2 linked regions of the Idiomarina loihiensis L2TR genome follow. Each later gene encodes a partner of the first gene's protein in a complex. Links are inferred from orthologs where the notes say so. Each region holds a gene or a part of one and is shown on either strand. Other genes may lie near its edges.

Region 1 (13,027 bases):
GTCTATGTTGCTGCCTACGATTATCCTCCCTATTTTTCCGCTGTACTGCAAACTGATCTCACCCGTGAATTGATCACCTTGTTGAACGAGCATCAGGACAGCTATGTGTTCCGCATTCAGGTCATTCCTCCAACAAACCGCCATAAAGCTCTGAGTACGAAAGGGTGCTGTGATGTTATATTTTTCGAGTCACCTCTTTGGGGTTGGAAAAAAAGTGGCGTAGGGTTTCAGGAAACAATCCCTTTAGTCAAAGGAAATGAGAGACTGGTGGCCTTGAAGAAAACAGGTAGAGATCAATCGTTTTTCGATACATTTGATGGCAAAACTTTAGGTGGGGTCAAGGGCTATCATTATCTGTTAGGGGGCGAGCTGTTGGCTTCAGATGAAGTCGAGGAAAAGTATACGACGTATTTGGCAGACTCCAGAATGACAAATTTGCAGATGGTACTAGGAGGTCGGATAGATCTTACTATTATCAATGATGAACTTCTGGCTGCTTTAAAAGGCTCAAATCAGATTAATGTGGGCAGTTTATTGTTGTCGGAAAAGGTTAGTCTGGAATACAAGCTGCACTTACTTGTTGGCGATAATAAGAATATCAGCGCAGATACCTTACAAAGGTTGCTGCGGGAGCTTGGCCGACAGGGGGAATTTGAAATACTCTTTAGACGGTTTAATATGGAACGGTTTCAGATATATCGTCCGACAACAACACGTTAATAGACACTAAGCCCCAAACGGTTAGCTAGCTCGCGTACCATGTACATTCCACGGGCGCTGTTACCGTAGCTGTTTAATCTTGGGCTCCATGAGCAAATAACTCCAAAGTCAGGAACGACGGCAATCATCCCGCCACCAACACCACTTTTAGCGGGAACACCTACGGTAAAAGCAAATTCGCCGCTTTGGTCGTACATACCGCTGGTTGATAGCAACGCATTAATGCGTTGAGAGTCTCGTTTCGACATAATTTTCTTTTTAGAAAAAGGACAAATTCCGTCATTTGCAAGAAACGTAAAAGAGCGAGCGAGATTTTCGCAGGACATGGTCAACGCACACTGCCAAAAGTAATGATCTAATAGTTCATCAACTTCAGCATCAATATTACCGAAGCTTTTCATTAGGTGAGCAAGGGCCGCATTGCGATGGCCATGCTCTTTTTCTGACTGGTGAACAATGTTATCGGCGTAAACGTTGTCGTTGCCGCATAAGGTGCGCACCAAACTCAAAACCGCATTTTTACTGGCAGAGTAGCGGCTAACGAGCACGTCGCTAACAACAATAGCTCCGGCATTTATCATAGGGTTGCGCGGAATGCCTTTTTCCCACTCTAGCTGCACTATAGAATTAAAGGCCTGGCCTGAAGGCTCCATTTTAACTCTGTCCCACAAATCTTCTCCAAGGCGCTCCATTGCCAGCATAAGGCCAAAAATCTTCGAGATCGACTGGATAGAGAATTGCTCCTGGGTATCACCGACGTTAAATACCTCGCCGTCGAGGGTGGCCAGAGTGAGTCCGCAGAGCTCGGGGTCGACCTCTGCTAACGCCGGAATGTAATCAGCAACATGCCCCTCGGTGATCTTCATGGCCTGCTGATGAATCTCCTCCAGCAGGCTTTTGAGATCATCCGGGGCATGTATTTGCTGCCCGCCACTGACCAGATCACGCGTCAAGAGAATGCTCCGGATGCGTGATGGTGGACAGGCGGTCTTTTAATTGGTCAGATAGCTTCACAGAACGTTCCTGTTGAAAATCAAAGTACACCAATACCGTTTTACCTTTAGCGCACATTTTTTCTTTCTGCCAAATTTCGGTAGTGATATCAAACGAGCTGCCACCTAAGCGGCTGACGTAAGTATTCACCGTGACATGACCGCCAAAATAAATAGGTAAGAGGTAATCTACTTCCAGCCGCGCGACAATTAAGCTTTGTGTCTTCGGAGACATTTCTCCAAAGAACTCAAAAATAGGCAAACGTCCGGTTTCTATCCACCCCGGTATAACCGTGTTATTGACGTGCCCAAGGGCATCGGTTTCATAAAATCTTACTTTAAAGTCTTCCGTTAACATATTGCGTCCTTTTTATGACAGCTTAAGCATAGGTTTTAAGAAACGGGCCGTGTGTGAGCGCTCATTTTCACAGATATCTTCTGGTGTACCTTCGCAAAGAATTTCACCACCGCCAGAACCACCTTCAGGACCTAAGTCGATGATCCAGTCAGCGGTTTTTATCACGTCTAAGTTGTGCTCAATAACCACTACCGTGTTGCCGTGGTCACGCAGACGATGAATCACCGCCAGCAATTGCTTAATGTCGTGGAAATGCAGACCGGTTGTCGGCTCGTCCAGAATGTATAAGGTTTTGCCAGTATCACGCTTGGACAACTCACGTGACAATTTGACCCGTTGCGCTTCACCACCAGAGAGTGTTGTCGCTGACTGGCCTAACCGGACGTAAGACAAGCCCACATCCATTAAGGTTTGCAACTTGCGTGCAATAGCCGGAACCGGGTCGAAGAATTCACGAGCGTCTTCAATGGTCATATCCAGCACTTCGTGAATATTCTTGCCTTTGTACTGTACTTCCAGCGTTTCGCGATTATAGCGCTGACCTTTACAAATATCGCAAGGAACATAAACGTCCGGCAAGAAGTGCATCTCAACTTTAATAACTCCGTCGCCCTGACAAGCTTCACAACGACCGCCGCGTACGTTAAAGCTAAAGCGACCGGGTTTGTAACCGCGGGCTCGTGATTCAGGAACACCTGCGAACAGTTCGCGAATTGGCGTGAAAATACCGGTGTAAGTGGCTGGGTTGGAGCGCGGTGTACGGCCTATTGGGCTCTGGTCAATATCCACCACTTTATCCAGCAGCTGCATGCCATCGACACTTTTGTACGGAGCCGGTTCGCCCGTTGTCGCGCCATTAAGTTCACGATGCGCGATATGGAACAGCGTATTGTTGACCAGCGTTGACTTACCTGAACCGGATACTCCAGTCACACAGGTCATAATACCTAATGGCAAATTGAAATCGACATTCTTCAGATTGTTCCCGCTGGCTCCGTGAATGGTTAACCGGCGTTTATCTGGTTTGTGACGTTGCTTGGGAACTTCTATTTCTTTCCGGCCGGACAGGTAGTCGCCGGTTAGTGAATCTTCACTTCCGACAATATCTTCAACCTGACCCTGAGCAATGATTTCACCACCGTGTACGCCAGCACCAGGGCCAATATCAATAACGTGGTCGGCCTGACGAATTGCGTCTTCATCGTGTTCAACCACAATGACGGTATTACCCAAGTCACGCAGGTGAGTCAGAGTGTTTAACAGGCGTTCGTTGTCGCGCTGGTGTAAGCCAATACTGGGCTCATCCAGTACGTACATAACACCAACCAGACCCGCACCAATTTGGCTGGCCAGACGAATACGCTGCGCCTCACCACCAGACAAGGTCTCTGCGCTGCGGGACAAACTTAAATAGTTAAGTCCCACGTTAACTAAAAAGCGTAGACGGTCATTAATCTCTTTCAGAATTTTTTCCGCAATTTGCGCGCGCTGACCTTCCAGACTCAGTTGCTGGAAGAACTCAAGTGCGTCGCCGATGGATTGCTCAACAACTTCCGGCAGGGTTGTGCCCTGAATAAACACATGACGAGCTTCTGTACGCAGGCGCGTACCACTGCAGCTTTTACAGGGTTGCGTCGCTACGTATTTGGACAATTCGTCGCGCACAGCCTGTGATTCAGTCTCGCGGTAACGGCGCTGCATGTTAGGAATAATCCCCTCAAACGGATGCGCTCTGACAACCTTGTCGCCGCGGTCATTCATGTAAGTGAATTTTATTTCTTCCTTACCGCTGCCGAACAGAATCTTTTCGCGAATGTCGTCAGGCAATTCGTTGAACGGTTGCGACAATTTAAACTCGTAGTGCTTCGCCAGAGACTGCAGCATTTGATAGTAGTAGAAGTTGCGCTTGTCCCAGCCTCGAATTGCGCCGCCTGTCAGCGACAGCTCCGCATTAACAACAACTTTGGCCGGATCAAAAAACTGCTCAACACCCAGACCGTCACAAGTAGTACAGGCACCGGCCGGATTGTTGAATGAGAACAATCGTGGCTCCAGTTCCTGCATGCTGTAACCGCAATGTGGGCAGGCAAAGTTAGCCGAGTACACTTCGGCATCACCGTCGCCGTCCATCGGTACGACTAAAGCCGTTCCGCCACTGAGTTCCAGTGCGGTCTCAAAAGATTCCGCCAGGCGCTGCTCCATGCCGTCGCGAACTTTAAAGCGGTCAACGACCACTTCAATGGTGTGCTTTTTCTGCAGCTCTAACGTGGGCGGATCGCTTAAATCGCAAATTTCACCGTCTATACGGGCGCGGATATAACCCTGCAAGGCGAGGTTTTCTAACACTTTTAAGTGCTCGCCTTTACGGTTCTGAATAATGGGCGCAAGCAACATGCGCTTTTCGCCTTCAGGAGCCGACAGCACGTTGTCGACCATTTGCGATACGGTTTGCGCCGCCAGCGGCACGTCGTGAGTCGGGCAACGGGGCTCGCCCACGCGGGCAAACATCAGGCGTAAATAGTCGTATATTTCCGTGATGGTACCGACCGTGGAACGCGGATTATGCGACGTTGACTTCTGCTCTATTGATATAGCCGGCGACAAACCCTCGATACTGTCAACATCAGGCTTTTCCATCAGCGACAAAAACTGACGTGCATAGGCGGACAGCGACTCAACGTAGCGTCTCTGCCCCTCTGCATATAGGGTATCGAAAGCAAGTGATGACTTACCCGAACCGGATAAGCCGGTTATCACAATCAGCTTATTGCGGGGGATGGTCAGATTGAAATTTTTTAAGTTGTGCGTGCGCGCACCGCGTACTTCGATAGTATCCATAATTCCCGTCTGTTGTTCAGTAAATGACTGACGACAAAACGCTATTATCGCACAGTGTTAGGCATCTGGTACAATAACGGCATCATTTATCATGTTACTGATATAAAAGCAGTGAAATGACGCCTCAAAAATTAAATAAAACAGAGAAAAAAGCCGCTTTAGCGCTAGCGTCCGTCTTTGGTATACGGATGTTAGGGCTGTTTTTGATCATGCCAGTTTTAGCGGTTTATGCACAAGACTACCCTGACTACTCACCGCTGTGGGTCGGAATTGCTCTGGGTGCCTACGGTCTGACACAGGCATTATTGCAAATTCCGTTAGGTATGCTGTCTGACCGTCTTGGCCGAAAGCCAGTTATTGTCGGTGGCTTGCTGGTCTTTATTCTCGGTAGTGTGGTGGCAGCTCAGGCGGATACTCTATTCGGTGTCTCCATTGGTCGGGCGCTACAGGGGCTGGGCGCTATTGCGGCGGCTATTTTGGCGCTGGCAGCTGATTTGTCGCGAGACGAGCAGCGACCGAAAGTGATGGCCACTATTGGTATGTGTATTGGTCTGGCGTTCGCTATTTCATTGGTAGCCGGACCTTTATTGGGCAATATTATCGGTCTTTCGGGTTTGTTCTGGTTTACCGCCGCCAGTGGTGTTCTGGGCATTCTGGTGCTGTTGCTAAGCGTCCCCAAAGTGGTGACAACATCTGCCAGGCGTGAATCTTTACCCGTGTTGTCAGAACTGGGGCACTTGCTTAAGCATAAGCAACTGTGGTGCCTGAATAGCGGTATTTTTGTGCTACATGCCATTTTAACGGCATGGTTTGTGACTTTACCCATGCAACTGCAAAATGCAGGTTTTGAAAGTCAGACCCACGCCTGGTTCTACTTACCCACGCTGGCCGCGTCCATTTTGTTCATGGTGCCAATGATTATCAGCAGTTCGCGTAATAATAATTCCGTGCAGTGGCTGCGGTTTTCTATTGTCGTCTTAATTGTCGCACTACTCATTATTGCCGTAGCAGGGCAAAACCCCTGGCTGCTGGTTGCTGCTCTGGTCATATTTTTCACGGGCTTTAACTTTATTGAAGCCAGTTTGCCGTCGTTACTTACCCGAGTTGCTCCGGCGGGGAGCAAAGGCAGTGCCAGTGGTATTTACTCAACTGGTCAGTTTCTGGGGTCTTTTGTCGGTGGGGTAGCTGGCGGCTCAGTCTTACAGTTTTTTGGGATATCTGGCGTTGTTGTTTTCTGCCTGATCTTGCTAGTATGTTGGTTGCTAATCAGTTTAGTCATGGTTAACCCCGCAGGTGTCACGAGCGTGTCGTTATCATTGCCCGGGTTAACTGAAAGCAAGGCTACCAAGCTAAGTGAGCAGTTACTTACCGTAACGGGTGTTACGGAAGCAAGATGGGTTGAAGAAGATCAGGCCACTTACTTAAAAGTTGATAAAAAACATTACGATGAAAAGGCGGTTAATCAGTTGCTTAAAGAAGCATCGGTCGCTTAATAATTTGAAGCAGTTGTAACGCGTACAAGGAACAGGAGAATCTAATGGCCAGTCGCGGTGTAAATAAAGTAATTTTAATTGGTAATTTGGGCGCTGACCCAGAGGTTCGTTATACCCAAAACAGCACAGCGATAGCCAACCTGTCGATTGCTACCAGCGAAACCTGGAAAGACAAGCAAACAGGCGAACCGCGCGAACAAACCGAATGGCACCGTTGTGTGGCTTATCGTCGCTTAGCTGAAATTGCCGGTGAGTACCTGAAAAAGGGCTCTAAAGTTTATGTTGAAGGGCGTTTGCAAACGCGTAAATGGACAGGCCAGGACAACGTAGAGCGTTACACGACAGAAGTGGTCATTAACGAAATGCAAATGCTGGATTCTCGTGGCGGCCCGCAGGGTGGTGCTCCACAACAAGGCCAGGGTTTTGGTGGCGGTCAGCAGCAAGGCGGTGGTTACGGTGGTGGTCAACCACAACAGCAATCACAGCAACAACAGCGTCCTGCGCCTCAGCCAGCGCAGCAGCAAAATCAACAGTCACAACAAAAACCGGCAGAACCCGCGCCGTTTTCACCTGACAACGACTTTGATGACGATATTCCGTTCTAGTTTGCCGAGTATAGGATTTACCCGCTCGGGTATCTGTATCATGTGAAAAAAGCCCCTTTTGCAGGGGCTTTTTTTGTATCTAATTTTTAGCTCAAACCTATCGCTATTTTCATTTTAGTTAGCACGCTAAGTTTGTTATTATACTTAGCGTGCTAACTAAAGAGGTTGTTATGACATTAACACAAGAACAGCTCAGACAGTTATCTGTACCTGAACGACTCGGTCGCGTTGCGCGTCAGTGGCAGGCTATTGCGGATAAGGAACTGGCGCCGCTGGGGTTAACCTACCCGCGCTGGAGTGCTATGTGGAAACTGGCACGTATTGGTGATGGTGTCAGTCAAAAGCAGCTTGCCGAAGCGCTTGAATTAGAACTTGGTTCACTTATGCGCACGCTGGCGCAGTTGGAGGAGCAAGAGCTGATTACGCGCAAGGCAAGCCCGGACGACGGCCGTGCTAAGCAGGTGTTTTTAACGAATTCAGGTCATGCTCTGGTTAAAAAAATGGAAGCGAAAATTCTAAAAGTAAGAAGGGCGTTGCTGGCCAATATTGAAGATGAAGAAATTGAAACGGTTAAGAAGGTTCTGGCGATGATTTCATACAATGCGAATCATATGTCTGAAGCTCAGAAACTTGACCAAAATAATGAGGAAGAGGTATGACCGCAGACGAAAAGTTTGCCCGTTGGGTTAAGCGGGCGCTGGTACTATTCGTACTCGTATTTGCCTATTTTCTGTGGGCCGACTTGAGCCTGCCGCTGACTCCACAGGCAATGGTAACCCGGGTGGTGACTCAGGTCGCACCGCAGGTGAATGGTACTGTAGAGAAAGTCTTGGTTAATAATAACCAGTATGTTGAAGAGGGCGAGCCATTATTTAAAATCGACCCGCGACCTTATCAACTGCAATTACAGCAAGCAGAGCTGGCAATGGCTCAGGCGCAACAGTCAAACCAGCAGTTTGATGCCCAAATTCGAACTGCCCAGGCAAAGATAAAATCAGCACAGGCAACAGCTCAAGAGCTTAGCCGTGAGGCCCGTCGCATTAAAGATCTGGTGGAAGATGGCAGTTCGTCGCAGCAGGCATTTGACCGTGCGCAGAGCAGTAAGTTAGAGGCTCTGGCAAATGTTGAAGCTGCCCAGTCACAGCTACAGAGCTTAAAAGTGCAGCGAGGTGCCGAGGACGATGCAAACAACTTACTTATTCAACAAGCTAAAAATGCGATAGAAACGGCGAAGCTTAACTTAAGCTACACCACCGTGCGTGCGAAACATGCCGGACGTGTCGGCAATCTAAAGCTCAGCGAAGGGGCTTATGCCCGTCAAGGCACGCCGCTAATGGCTCTAGTCTCACCCAATGCCGACATTATTGCGGATTTTCGGGAGAAGAATTTACGAAACATAGAATCTGGCCAACAGGCTCTCGTGGTATTTGATGCCGAACCTGGCACGCTTTACGAGGCTAAAGTGGAAAGCATTGATGCCGGTGTTAACGCGGGTCAGTTAAGTGCCGACGGAGCCTTAGCAGCACCGGTTAACTCAAACCGGTGGGTACGTGACGCGCAGCGACTTCGGGTGCATTTGCGTTTAACGGAGAAACCGGATTCAGAGCGTCCGGCCGGAGCAAAGGCTACAGTGCAGATAGTTCCTGAAGGAAGCTTTAAAGCCGCTATCGCGAAAGCGCAAATTCGGTTGCTGGGCTGGTTGCACTACATTTATTGATCAGGAAGGGACTATGGCAACTTCTGCCTTGAGTGAAAACGGCCTACGGCAATGCTTACGAATAGCCTTTGGTGGCTCCATCGGCTTTTTGGTCACGGCGCTATTTGACTTGTCTTATGGCGTGTTTTTTACCGTCTTACCAATGCTGCTACTGGGCTTAGTGCCAATGATAAACCGACAAGTCGCCCGGCAAATACTTGCGGCGTCGGTTATGTGCGGATTGGAAGTAGGTATTCTGGCGCAGATACTGGGCGGACATTCAGTATTAATGACAATGGCCGCCTTTGTCTTATTTCTGTATCGGTTTGCTTTTATGGCGCGCGGCACGGCGTTCCTGTTCGGCGCAAATGGTGTGCTGATGCTGAGCATTATGCTGCATTACGCCAGTTATCCGGGCACCGACGTTAATAACTTAATAGCCAGTAACTTCTTTGCATCGATACTGGCAATAGCCATTGCCTTTGTTATGCATGCGATGATACCCAATAAAGAGCAGAATGCGTCACCACCGGCCTTGCCAGATAAGTCACCTAACCGTGTGCGCCACGAAGCTATTTTGGGCGCTACGGTGACAACCCTGTCGTTTTTGGTGTTTCAGCTGTTTGATTTACAGGATTCTATTTCCGCGCAGGCCACAACCATTTTGGTGCTATTTCCCATGAATTGGAACGGGGCATTAACTTACGCGCGTAAGCGAGCGGCAGGAACTCTAATTGGTGTTATGTTTGGTCTTGGTGTGCAGCTTCTGCTGTACGGTTGGTATGACATACTGTGGTTGATTGTGCCGTTGTTCTGGCTTGGGGTGATGTTGTTTGCCCGCATTCATGTCCTTGAAGCTTCGGGAGCCGGGGTGGGTTTTGGGGCAATGACGACGATGGGCATTCTTTTCGGTCAATATTTGTCGCCGGCACAAGACTTGGTGTATTCCGGACTGTATCGTCTGAGCAGTACTTTTGTAGCAATTATTGCGGCTATGATGGTGTGCTATTTGGTGCACAAACTCTTGAATCAGTTTGCGGGAACGCGATTTGGCGCTGCTTAAAATTGATATCCACAGTGGCTGGAAGAGCATGCAGCCAATTAATCAGCTGCATGCTTGTCTAAAATATCTAAACTCGAACGGTTCTTTATTTAGCTGGCGTCGCTTAGCCCAAACTGCTTAACCACCTTGTCGAAATACTCCAGGTTTTGCTTAGCGTAATCACGCTTTTCTACATAGCGACCCGGGAAGAAGTTCTTCTTAAAGCCGTAGGCGACAATGTCCTTCAGGCGCTTCAGAGAAATATCAAAATTATCCACAGCTAACTGATATTCGTTGCTGACCGTGGTACGAGAAACCAAACGGTTATCGGTACAAATAATGGTAGCTAAGCGGTTATCCAGCATATGCTGGAAATTGTGGTTTTTAATGTCGCCAATATCCGGGTTAGTTTGCAGGTTACTGGTCAGGCAAACTTCAACGGCAATACGACGGTCAGCAATATAAGAGGCCAGGCTTTCACCATAAGCTTTAGGGTCTTCAATAGACGGATCCTGAGTCATTTCAGGAGAGAATAACGAATAACCATGACCTAAGCGGTCGGCATGGCACTTGGTCAAGGCTTCAAAAATGCTCTCAGCACCGTAAGCTTCTCCTGCGTGCACGGTTTTCAGCAGAAAGTTTTCGTGTGCGTATTCGTATACTTCTTTGAACTCACCTGCCGGGTAGCCAATTTCCTGACCGGCAATATCCAGTCCGACAATTGGCATACCTTCTTCGTCACGCATACGAACGCTGGCGCGAACCAAATCCATTGCAGCCGTTTTAATAACCTGCATAGGTTCAAAATCGCGCATTAACTGGAACATTTGTGTGTAATAAGGGGAGAACCCTTTTTTACCAAACATCCGCATGGCGCAGTTGATAATGCCGTAGTCAAATGGTGGCTTATCGCCGTTTTTAACGTCTGCGCGGTTGTTGTACTCTTTCTTTGCGCGCAAAAGGCCGTCGTTTACTACGTGCATTATGGTGTCAAAAGTAACCCCTTTACCCGGGTCCATGAGTAGCTGAGGAGCAAAGCGTACCTCAATGTAATTCACCCCTTCGTTTTGATTATCGACGGCTAATTCATAAGAAGCTTGTTCCAGGTTTTCCAAATCACGCAAAGCGGCACAGGTATACTGAAACCCATTTAGGTATTCACCCAAATTGTTGTAATGCGATTTAAACACCAGATCAAACAGGCCTTCTTCGGTATAGCTCGGAAGTTCGATATCAGCGCGCTTAGCCATATCAATTAAGCTGCTGGCACGAAGGCTGCCATCAAGGTGCAAGTGTAAGTCAGCTTTAGGAATGGCTTTGATAAATTCGGGGGAATATTGCATAGAGAACTCCTGCCTTAAGGTTGCTTTGTCCCATAATGCCATAAAATCGTGCTAATCTCTGCCAGGATCTGACCACATTAACTTAAAAAAAATAGAACAAAATGGCTTCTTTATATTTCACTTACTCGGCAATGAATGCAGGCAAAAGTACGTCGTTATTGCAAGTGGCGCACAATTACGAAGAGCGCCAACAACATGTCCTGCTAATGACGCCGGCTTTAGATGATCGGGCAGGTAAAGGACGTATTGCTTCCCGATTAGGAATTGGTCGCGATGCGGTGTCTTTCACACACCGGACAGATTTAGCTGCCGTAGTCCGGGCTCGCTACATGCAACAGGCAATTGACTGTGTGTTAATTGATGAGGCGCAGTTTTTAAGTGAAGAGCAGGTGTGGCAACTGTCCAGTCTGGCTGACACCGACAATATTCCGGTAATGTGTTACGGCATCCGCACCGACGCTTTTGGCAACGCCTTTCCGGGTAGTGCGGTGTTGTTGGCTATAGCCGACAAACTGGTGGAAATGAAAACCATCTGCCACTGCGGTCGCAAAGCGACCATGTCATTGCGGGTTGACGAGCAGGGAAATGCAATACGTATGGGACAGCAAATAGCTATTGGTGGCAATGATCGTTACGTTTCCTGTTGTCGTAAACACTGGAAAGAAGCCATGGGGCTGCGCTAAAACGGTCAAATAGAGTACGGAATATGGGTTTTAGCGAAGGCACTTGATGGTATACTGAGTTTCTCATTTTTTAGCCAGAAGTGACTATGCAAAGCTTAACAATTCCAAGACCTGATGACTGGCACCTGCATTTACGCGATGGTGCTATGTTACAAACAACCGTACCTGCAACTGCGGCAGTGTTTCATCGTGCTGTGGTTATGCCAAACCTGGTCCCCCCGGTAACAACCGTAGCGGCCGCTATGGAATATCGTGAGAGAATTTTGGCCGAGATCCCTGCTGGCATGAGTTTTAATCCGCTTATGGCTCTGTATCTTACGGCAGACACAACTCCTGCAGAAATTGCTGAAGCTGCTGCGAACGAGCATGTTATTGGCTTCAAGCTATATCCGTCAGGAGCCACCACAAATTCTGCCGCTGGAGTGAAGTCGGTAGAAGCTCTGGCTCCGGTACTGGCAGCTATGCAGGAGCATCAGGTACCTTTGCTGGTGCATGGTGAAGTAACCGACAGCGACATCGATATCTTTGACCGCGAAAGAGTTTTTATTGAACGGCATTTAATTCCGATAACCGAGCGCTTCCCGCAGTTAAAGCTGGTGCTGGAGCATATAACCACCGCCGACGCGGTTAAGTTTGTTGAAAACGCCAACAGTAATGTCGCAGCCACAATGACCCCGCAACACTTACTGATGAACCGCAACGACTTGCTGGTCGGTGGTATTCGTCCACATAATTACTGTCTGCCAATTTTAAAACGTCGGTCACATCAACAAGCCTTGCAGCAGGCGGCCTTGTCCGGTAACCCTAAGTTTTTCCTCGGAACTGACTCAGCCCCGCATGTGCAGGCAAATAAAGAGACTGCTTGTGGTTGCGCGGGTTGTTATTCAGCTCCAGCAGCAATTGAGCTTTATGCCGAGTTTTTTAGCCAGCATAACGCGCTGGATAAATTGGCAAATTTTGCCAGTGTTTTTGGGGCTGACTTTTATCAGTTACCCCGCAACACTGAGACCATTGAACTGGTTCAACAACCATGGACTGTTGCTGAAACGGTAGACACGGCAACAGGGCCTATGGTGCCTTATTGGGCAGGATCTGATTTGCAATGGAAACTGCGCGGTTAGCCATTAAAGTTGTATTGCGACAAATGGGTTATGACGAAGATCATAAACTGTAGCGAACCCACGCTTTTTCTGATGAGCTTTGCAAAGTTTCTGTTAACATGGTTGAAAATAAAATAAAGGATGTTGTTGAGTGCTA
Region 2 (9,384 bases), 1.3 Mb from region 1 along the record:
CAGTTTGTCAGTTCCGTAGTGCTGTCAGCGTCGGTTAGGGTTACCTGAGGGACTGCGCCCAAAATCCGTTCTTTCAATTGGCCTTCAAAACCGTTCATAACCGACATGACAACCACCAGAGCCATAACCCCAAGGGCAATACCGGCAAAGGCAAAGCGGTTGATAAAGGCGGTAAACGCAGACCCCTGCCTTGCCCGACTATAGCGCAGGCCAATAAACAGCACGACCGGCTGAAACATATACCCTCAATTATTTGATGGTTGCTAATTCATAACGAGCAAGGATAATGAGTTGTATTGAGCCTGACAACTAAAAGCCGACACAATGACGCAATCGCAGACATCAATGACATCACCAATCGGAGATTTCTTCACCGTAAGAGATCGTTTCCCGGTCAATTTAATTGCGCTGGATTCGGCTGACAGTATCCCTGACGAAGACGCGTTTATTGCTGAAATCCCGGAACTGTTCACTATTGCGTCCAGCATGGCTGAAAGTGACCAGCAGCAACTGCAAAGTATTAAAGTTGAACAGTCATCAGGCAGCGCTCTGGTCGCCTTTCTAGAACAGCAACACAAACGCATGAACATATTGTTGGGCTACATGCTCCGCAACGAGGATGATCCGGCTCACCGCTTTGAAGGCGTTGAATACGGCGGCGGTGGTATTCGCATAATAAATGAGTCGCCACTAACCGAAGGTCAGACATTTCAGGCAAAACTATTTTTTAAAGAAGAAGCTCTGGCAATTTACTGTTATCTGACAGCTGAAAACTCAGAACCAGAAGACGAGGGTGAGACTTATCGTTGCACTCTCAGCTTTGCTCAAATTCGCGAGGAAGATCAGGAGCTATTGATTCGGGCCAGTCTTCATGCCCAGAGTCGCCAGCTTAAAGAGCGTTCCAAACAACGCCGCGAAGAAAAACAAAACGACAACCTGTCATCCAAATCCTGATTGATTTCGGTATAATACCGACGTTTTTCCAAACCAGTTGAGTAGTCATGACTAAGGCATCTGTATTAAGACCCCCTTTTCCTCCGGCAGCAAACAAAGACCTTACCTGGCAGGAGTTGCATGGCAGCTCGCCGGCAATGGCGATAGCGAGGCTAATTGACGCCACGCCAGGGCGGGTTTTAATTGTCACCGCAGATGCTAACCAGGCACACCGGTTAGAACAGGAAGTGAAATACTTTGCCGGTGAGCACACCGAATACCATGACGACATTACGCTTTTTCCCGACTGGGAAACTTTGCCTTACGACAGCTTTTCGCCGCATCAGGACATTATTTCTGACCGACTCAGTGTGCTGGCACGCCTTCCTGATGCAAAGCGCGGCGCACTGATTGTCAGCATTAATACCCTGCTGCACCGAATTGCTCCAACCTCTTTTGTGCAGGGGCAAGCGTTACAAATTGAAAAAGGCCAGCAACTCGATAGCCTGAAGCTGCGCCAGCAACTTGAGAATGCCGGTTACCGTCATGTTAATCAAGTAATGGAGCATGGCGAGTTCAGTGCCCGCGGCTCTATCTTAGACTTATACCCTATGGGCAGCCAGACACCTTACCGACTCGACTTTTTTGACGACGAAGTCGATACCATTCGGCCGTTTGACCCTGAGACTCAGCTATCAAAAGATCCAATAGACGGCATTAACTTGCTGCCCGCACACGAGTTTCCACTGACAAAAACGGCAATTGAACGCTTTCGCGCAAATTACCGTGAGCACTTTGAGGCGAGCACTGAGCGTGAATCGGTGTATCAACAAGTCAGTAAAGGCCAGTTACCTGGTGGTATAGAGTACTATCTGCCGTTATTTTTTGAAGAAACTGCCAGCTTGTTTGATTACCTTCCCGAAGACACGGTATTGGTTACTTTCGGCAACATTCAGGCGAGCCTGGAACGACTGTGGCAGGATATTAACCACCGCTACGATCAGCGTCAGTTTGACCCTTTACGGCCGTTACTGCACCCCAATGAGCTGTTTCTTCCGGTCGATAATATTCACGCCGGTTTCAAACAATATCGTCGGGTACGGGCCAATGTACCGGCAGAAATGGCCCAACCCGGTCCGACGCCATTTTTGACACAGGCTGTAACGGAAATTGCAGCTGACCATCAGCAAAAGCAACCCTTTGCCAAGTTAAAGACCAAACTGGAACAGGCTTTGACAACGGGTGACAAAGTTCTGCTGTCAGCCGAGAGCGCAGGCCGCCGCGAAGCCTTACGGGAAATTGTCAGCAAGCTTGGTTTTCAGGTAAGACTTTGCTCGGGGCTGGATGAATGCCCAACCCAACAAATTGGGTTAATCATTAGCCCCATTATTAATTCATTTTATTTACCAGACGCCAAACTTTGGTTTATTACCGAAACCGAATTATTTGGTAATCGAGTGGTGCAAAGCCGTCGACGTCAGCAAAAAGCCACTGTCAGTGCCGATACACTGATTCGCAATTTAGCAGAACTGCAAGCCGGTCAGCCCGTTGTTCACCTGGACCACGGTGTTGGTCGTTATCAAGGGCTGACAACTTTAGATGCCGGAAATGTCACCACCGAATTTGTTACCATTGAGTACGCAGGTGGCGCAAAACTTTATGTTCCGGTAGCAAACCTGAACGTTTTAAGCCGCTACAGTGGCGGTGAAGAAAGCCATGCGCCGTTAAACAAACTGGGGAACGACAGCTGGGACAAGGCCAAAAAACGTGCTGCGGAAAAAGTCCGTGATGTTGCGGCTGAACTGCTCGACATTTACGCTCGCCGTGAAGCGAAACCCGGCTATGCATTTAACATTAACGAAGAAGATTACCAACGTTTTGCCGCCGGCTTTCCGTTTGAAGAAACCATTGACCAACAGACTGCAATTGATGCGGTTAAGCAGGACATGCAACAGCCCCGCGCTATGGACAGACTGGTTTGCGGCGACGTGGGCTTTGGTAAAACTGAAGTGGCCATGCGCGCGGCCTTTATTGCAGTTAATGAAGGTAAACAAGTAATGGTGCTGGTTCCTACCACCCTACTTGCCCAGCAACACTACGAAAACTTCAGTGACCGTTTTGCTGATCAGGCCATTCGGGTTGAAGTGCTGTCGCGCTTTAAAACCGCCAAGCAGTCAAAAGGCATTCTTGAAGACTTATCCAACGGCAAAGTCGACATTGTTATTGGTACCCACAAGTTACTGCAAGACAATGTTAAGTGTCATGACTTAGGTCTGCTTATTGTCGACGAAGAACACCGCTTTGGTGTAAGACAAAAAGATACAATTAAACGCCTGCGCGCTGACGTAGATATTCTGACGCTAACCGCAACACCGATTCCGCGTACCCTGAATATGGCCATGAACAACATTCGTGACCTTTCAATTATAGCCACGCCACCAGCTAAGCGACTGGCAGTAAAAACCTTTGTCCGCGAATACGACGAGCCAACGGTTCGTGAGGCAATATTGCGTGAGATTCTGCGCGGTGGTCAGGTTTATTTCTTACACAACAATGTCGACACCATTGAAAAAACTGCGGCCGATATTGAAGCTCTGGTTCCGGAAGCGCGGGTTGTGGTTGCTCACGGACAGATGCGTGAACGTGACCTTGAGCGCATTATGTCGGACTTCTACCATCAGCGGTTTAACGTGCTGGTCTGTACCACCATTATTGAAACCGGTATCGACATACCCAGCGCCAACACCATTATTATGGATCGCGCCGATCACCTGGGTCTGGCGCAGATGCACCAGCTGCGGGGCCGGGTCGGACGTTCGCATCATCAGGCTTACGCCTATTTATTGACGCCACACCCCAAACGCATGACCAAAGACGCACACAAGCGCCTCGAAGCGATTTCTCAGCTGGAAGACCTGGGTGCCGGCTTTATGCTTGCAACTCACGACCTGGAAATTCGTGGTGCCGGCGAGCTGCTGGGCGATGATCAGAGTGGTCAGATTGAAAGCATTGGCTTTACTTTATACATGGACATGCTGGAGCAAGCGGTTAAAGCTTTAAAAGAAGGCAAAGAACCCGCGCTTGCGCAACTGCTACACGAACGTGCTGAAATTGACCTGAAACTGCCGGCACTTTTACCTGAAGCTTACATACCAGACGTCAATAATCGTTTAAGTTTGTATAAGCGAATAGCCAACTGCGAAACAAGCAAAGAGCTTGATGATCTGCAAGTAGAATTGATTGATCGTTTTGGCCTGTTACCGGACGCCGCAAAAAACCTGATTCGGCAGACACAACTTCGCAATAATGCGGAACAGTTAGGTATACGCAAAATTGATATTGGTAATCAGGGCGGTATTATTGAGTTTGCCGACGACACGAAAATTAACCCCGAGATAATTATTGGGTTAATTCAAAAAGCGCCCAGCTATTATAAGCTGGACGGGCCGAATCGTTTACGTTTGAGTCAACCACTGGAAGATACTCAAAGCCGCTTAAAACTGGTAGAGTCTCTGCTAGACGAGTTTGCAGAGCAATCTCAGGCGGCGTAACACAGGAGTGAATAAATGGCGCTGGTACATCGGGGTGTAAAATCGGTACTGGGTTTAGCAACAGCATTAACGGCTTTAGTGTCTGTAAATGCAGCGGCCCAAACAGATAAAGATTATTGGCGCTGGTTTGAAGTTGAAGTTCTGGTCTTCAAACAAACCGCTACCGATCAGTCCGGTGAAAACTTTTCTTTAACCATGCAGCCTATTGCGGTTAATAAAAGCCGGGATTTATTAACGCCTCACTACAGCCAACAAAACCGCTCTCTTCGCAGCGCTCTGCCTGTTTGCGAAGCATTCTCTGAACAAAACTGGCAAATTGATATTGCCTGTCGGTATGACAATGAAGAACAATGGATACCCATTGCCGGTAACCCATTCGCACCGGAACACAGGTTATCTGAAATGACCTCTACTGAGGTTGTTATTGATGGCCCCGGTGGCGATATAACGAAGGCTTCGCAACCTTTCCTGATGCCTGCAGATGCGCTCGAACTCTCTCCTATCAGAACCGAACTCGAGCGCAAAGGTCAGGCTAAACCTCTGTTGCACCTTGCCTGGAGGCAACCGGTATTTACCCGGGGTGTCGGTCGTAAAATGCGCTTATTTGGCGGTAAAAATTATGGCAACGACTTTTTCTACAATGGTTTTCCCAAAGAGCAGGAGCAACTCGATACACCGCTGGCCAGTGCTGGCCAGGAGCAGCGCATGGATAATATCCAACGCCTGTTCAGCGTTATTAAATCAGGGACCGAGCCCTTTATCAGCTCAGACGATAACATACCGGTTCGCCCACCTCTGACCGCAGCAGGAAACCCTCAGCTTGCCTGGGAGTTTGACGGCTTAATGCATATTTTCCTGGTCGGTAACTATCTGCATATTGACGGTGAATTCAACTTACGCGAACAAGATAAAATTAAGCGTATAGCCAACGACTTAGAAACTCAGGCGGCGTATGCCCTTAATGGTGCGAGTAAACAAGCACCCTATTTACGTAGCTATTATTTTTCTCAGTTACGGCGAGTTATCAGTCACGAAACACATTACTTTGATCACCCTAAACTCGGGGTCGTCGTTCAAATTCGCCGTACTGACTTATCGGCTCCAAGGTACTAATAAGTTACGAGGCAATTATGGAAAAGTACGAAGAACTGCTACTGGCCTTAAGAAAAGTGATTCGCGCCATCGACTTATACTCTAAGCAGCTAAATAAGTATTCCGGATTAACCGCGCCTCAGTTATTAATTTTGCGTGAAATAAATGCGGCGAACGGCATAACCGCCAGTAAAGTGGCACAAAATATCAATCTAAGCCCGGCAACCGTATCTAATGTCATCGAACGCCTTGAACATCGGCAGTTAATCCACAGACACCGTAGTGAACAAGACAAACGTAGGGTTTCTCTGTACCTCACTGAGCAGGGCCTGACTCTACTGGAAAAAGCGCCACAGCCGTTGCAGGAAGATTTCATCGAAAAGTTTCAGGCACTGGATGAATGGGAGCAGTCGTTGCTGCTCTCGTCAATGCAAAGAATTGCCAATATGATGGATGCGGAACGTCTCGACGCCGCGCCCGTACTTGAAGTTGGAAGCTACCATAAACTGGACCACTAACATGCACAAACGACTACTTAGCTTATTACCCGCTCTGCTTTTATCGGGAGCTGCAATTGCAGAAACCTGTGGAAGTGACAAAGGGATTATTCCTATTTCACAGGTGCAGGGAGACAGTGAACAGTCTCCAAAGGTTGGTAAGCAAGTAACCGTGCGCGGTATTGTTACCGCAGGCTGGCAGCCATCTGAACAGCTTGGCGGCTTTTTTCTTCACAGTTTGCCCGAAGACATGGATGGGAACCCTGCCACTTCAGAGGGGTTATTTATAGCAACCAATAAGCAGCATTCACAAATTAATAACGGTGAATGGGTAAGAGTTACAGGACAAGTTGAAGAGCGTTCGGAATTAACCTCGTTAATAGAGGTATCCAATATAACAACCTGTGGTGAAGCAAAAACACTTCCTGTGACAACTGAGCTGGAGCTTCCGGTTGAATCACTTGACGCGCTTGAAGCCTTAGAAGGTATGCCTGTCATTTTATCCGCTACTAAAGGCGAGAGCCTGACGGTTTCCGGCAATTACAATTACCCTCGCTACGGTTTTTTCGATATTTCCGCAGGGCGCTTATGGACGCCAACTCAAGTCGTTATGCCGGGAAAAGACGCGAAACTTCAGGCACAGGAAAACGAATTGAACCGGTTGCAGGTTGATGACAACAGCAATGTTATCGAGCCACGTCCACTGCCATTTTCAGAGCTTCAACATGGTGAACAAGGTAGTCTACGTTCGGGTGCAACCCTGAAAAGCTTCTCCGGTATTATCAGCCAGTTCAATAACCGTTACCGAATTCAGCCAACCGACGACTTAGAACTAGAAACACCGTCGGTGCAACCGCAACTGGCAGAGAAGTCAGATAAGGCCTTGCGCATCGCCAGTTTTAATGTGCTGAACTTCTTTAATGGAAACGGCGTCGGACAAGGTTTCCCGACTCCCAGAGGAGCTGACACGCCTGAGCAAATGCAACGACAACAGAAAAAAATTGTTGCCGCACTAACAGCTATTGATGCTGATGTTATTGGTTTAATGGAAATTGAGAATGACGGATTTGGTGAGCGCAGCGCAATAATGCAACTGGTCAAGGCACTGGAGAAAGCATCAGGGAAAGATTATGCAATAGCTGAGCCGCGTGCAGAAAAAATCGGAACAGACCAAATTACTGTCGGTATTATTTATCAGCCGCAGCGCGTAAAACCAAATTCTCACGCGATATTTACACGTCAGGGGCCTTTCTCCTGGGGAAGCCGGCCTCCTCTTGCACAAAGCTTTATCGACGCAAACACAGGTAAAGAATTCAGTGTTGTGGTAAACCACTTCAAGTCGAAAGGCAGTTGTCCGGAAGACTCCGAAAGCCCAAATAGTAATCAAAATGATGGGCAGGCGTGCTGGAACGACTTAAGACTTCAGTCCTCGCGAGAGTTAATTCAATGGATTCAGAGCGAGTCTTTAGCAAACTCGGTATTACTAGGTGATTTTAACGCTTACTACCAAGAAGACCCGGTGCGTTATTTTGCTGACAATGGTTTTTATAACCCTTCAGGCGCAAAAGACTATTCTTACGTTTATGACAGTCAGGCCGGGGCTTTGGATCACGTTTTTGTTACAGACTCACTTAAAGACGCGATTCAGGAGGTGTATCACCTACCCTTTAATGCTGACGAACCCCAGCTATATGATTACCGCGATGAGGCGTACTTTGCAGAAGGCCCATTTCGCTCTTCTGACCATGATCCATTAGTACTGGACTTAGTTTTTTCTGGCTCTGGCATGTAGGCATTATCGGTTCCGAAGTGAACCTCGAACTCAACACCAAGCAACCACTGACCGTTACGCTGTTCTGTCATAAGATTGCGAGGCCAGTGGTACCCAACCCAGGTTTCCACAAAAAACCAGTCCCGTAAGTATCGTTGACGATTAAGAAAGCGCAATCCATAGTCCTGAACAGGCACTTCATGGTCAGTATTGCCCTCTATCCAGGTTTCTGTCGCCCAGGCTTTTTCCTGCCCATACAAATGATATAAACGCGCAGTACTGTTCCAGCGAATACCGTCTGTTTCTTCTGCAAAGGTGCCTTTAGAAGCCCACCTTAATAGCCATGTATCAGTTAATGTGGCTTCATAATCCACTCTCTGTGCAACACCAAAGCCGTCACTGTCGCGCCAGAAAGCTGAAGACTGCATACGAACTTGCTGATTGCCTGAAAAAACAAAACCTGTCATGTAGCGGGCTCTGGCATAGGTATCAAACCGTAAACCACCACGGATACCTATACTGTAGGACACTCGATACGCTTCGTTAATTTCGGGATCAAAACCTAAACCCACTAGCCACTCTTCGTCTGACTGAGGAGAACGAATAACTGAAGGGCGACCGGTAGAATCATCATCCAGAAACTCATTTTCATCAACCCGGCCAATGAAAGCTGAAACGTTTTCTTTTAGCTTAGGTAAGGTTACCCGGGCTCTAAAACGCGACTTAACTTCAAAGCCATCGTACTGATCCCATTGCGGCGCAACCGAAAGCCGCCCATATGAACGTTCATATTGATTAATGCTTTCATTTCCGAACAAGCCGTCAAACCAACGCGCGGTTACATCTACCGAGGTTCCAAGCCCGCTGCGGAAACTGTCCAGCCACATACCATCTTCTTCATCAGCTTGTTGAGCTTCTGTAGCTGACTGGCAACCAAGACTAAAAATAAAAGCTAACCAAGTAATCTTTTTCATATTGAACGGTCTATAACTAAACACCACCTTTGGTTGGAGAACACTATGTCGTTTCGCCTTATAATTGTTATTGTCGGTTTGTTAGTATCTTGTTTCAGCATGGCACAGAATAGCGAGCCAACAAAGCAAAAAAATGAAAAAGTCGCGACTTTTGCCGGCGGCTGTTTCTGGTGTGTTGAAGAAGCCTTTGAACAAATGCCCGGAGTCCGGGAAGTCATTTCTGGCTTCAGCGGAGGTGACGAAGTCAACCCGACATACGAAGAGGTTTCAGCAGGTAAGACCGGGCATACGGAAGCAGCTCAGATATACTACAACCCCGATGTCGTAAGCTACGCGGCATTACTTCAGAAGTTATGGCGTATCAGTGACCCGACAGACAACGACGGACAGTTTGTTGACCGCGGTAAACAGTATCGCCCCGCTGTTTTTTATCATAATGATGAACAAAAGCGCATAGCTATGGAGTCGCGCGAATGGCTGGATAAAAATGGCCCCTTCCCTGACCCGGTGGTTATTGAAATAACACCCTTTAAGAGCTTCTACAAAGCTGAAGAATACCACCAGGA

What was found.
Region 2: the proteins of uvrA (region 1) and mfd are in contact, whole or in part, in a crystal structure (PDB 4DFC), measured with the Escherichia coli proteins. The link is inferred for Idiomarina loihiensis L2TR from one-to-one orthologs.

The regions. Positions count from the first base shown.
Region 1 is NC_006512.1:366,753-379,779, forward strand. The notes cover bases 1,883-5,272. They hold uvrA (excinuclease ABC subunit UvrA), read right to left. Parts: upstream 4,909-5,272; coding sequence 2,083-4,908; downstream 1,883-2,082. Other genes in these bases: IL_RS01805 (acyl-CoA thioesterase), read right to left, coding at 1,883-2,070; IL_RS01815 (MFS transporter), read left to right, coding at 5,025-5,272. Also shown: IL_RS01795 (ABC transporter substrate-binding protein), read left to right, coding at 1-720; glsA (glutaminase A), read right to left, coding at 717-1,673; more of IL_RS01805, read right to left, coding at 1,663-1,882; more of IL_RS01815, read left to right, coding at 5,273-6,401; ssb (single-stranded DNA-binding protein), read left to right, coding at 6,446-7,006; IL_RS01825 (MarR family transcriptional regulator), read left to right, coding at 7,177-7,665; IL_RS01830 (HlyD family secretion protein), read left to right, coding at 7,662-8,723; IL_RS01835 (DUF2955 domain-containing protein), read left to right, coding at 8,737-9,765; IL_RS01840 (adenosine deaminase family protein), read right to left, coding at 9,855-11,087; IL_RS01845 (thymidine kinase), read left to right, coding at 11,189-11,770; pyrC (dihydroorotase), read left to right, coding at 11,857-12,891; IL_RS01855 (hypothetical protein), read left to right, coding at 13,022-13,027. UniProt on the Escherichia coli protein: The UvrABC repair system catalyzes the recognition and processing of DNA lesions. UvrA is an ATPase and a DNA-binding protein. A damage recognition complex composed of 2 UvrA and 2 UvrB subunits scans DNA for abnormalities.
Region 2 is NC_006512.1:1,629,708-1,639,091, forward strand. The notes cover bases 670-4,684. They hold mfd (transcription-repair coupling factor), read left to right. Parts: upstream 670-1,001; coding sequence 1,002-4,484; downstream 4,485-4,684. Other genes in these bases: IL_RS07785 (PilZ domain-containing protein), read left to right, coding at 670-954; IL_RS07795 (peptidoglycan binding protein CsiV), read left to right, coding at 4,500-4,684. Outside these bases: IL_RS07780 (lipoprotein-releasing ABC transporter permease subunit), read right to left, coding at 1-239; more of IL_RS07785, read left to right, coding at 346-669; more of IL_RS07795, read left to right, coding at 4,685-5,597; IL_RS07800 (MarR family winged helix-turn-helix transcriptional regulator), read left to right, coding at 5,615-6,094; IL_RS07805 (ExeM/NucH family extracellular endonuclease), read left to right, coding at 6,096-7,865; IL_RS13625 (hypothetical protein), read right to left, coding at 7,769-8,818; peptide-methionine (R)-S-oxide reductase MsrB, read left to right, coding at 8,918-9,384. UniProt on the Escherichia coli protein: Couples transcription and DNA repair by recognizing RNA polymerase (RNAP) stalled at DNA lesions. Mediates ATP-dependent release of RNAP and its truncated transcript from the DNA, and recruitment of nucleotide excision repair machinery to the damaged site.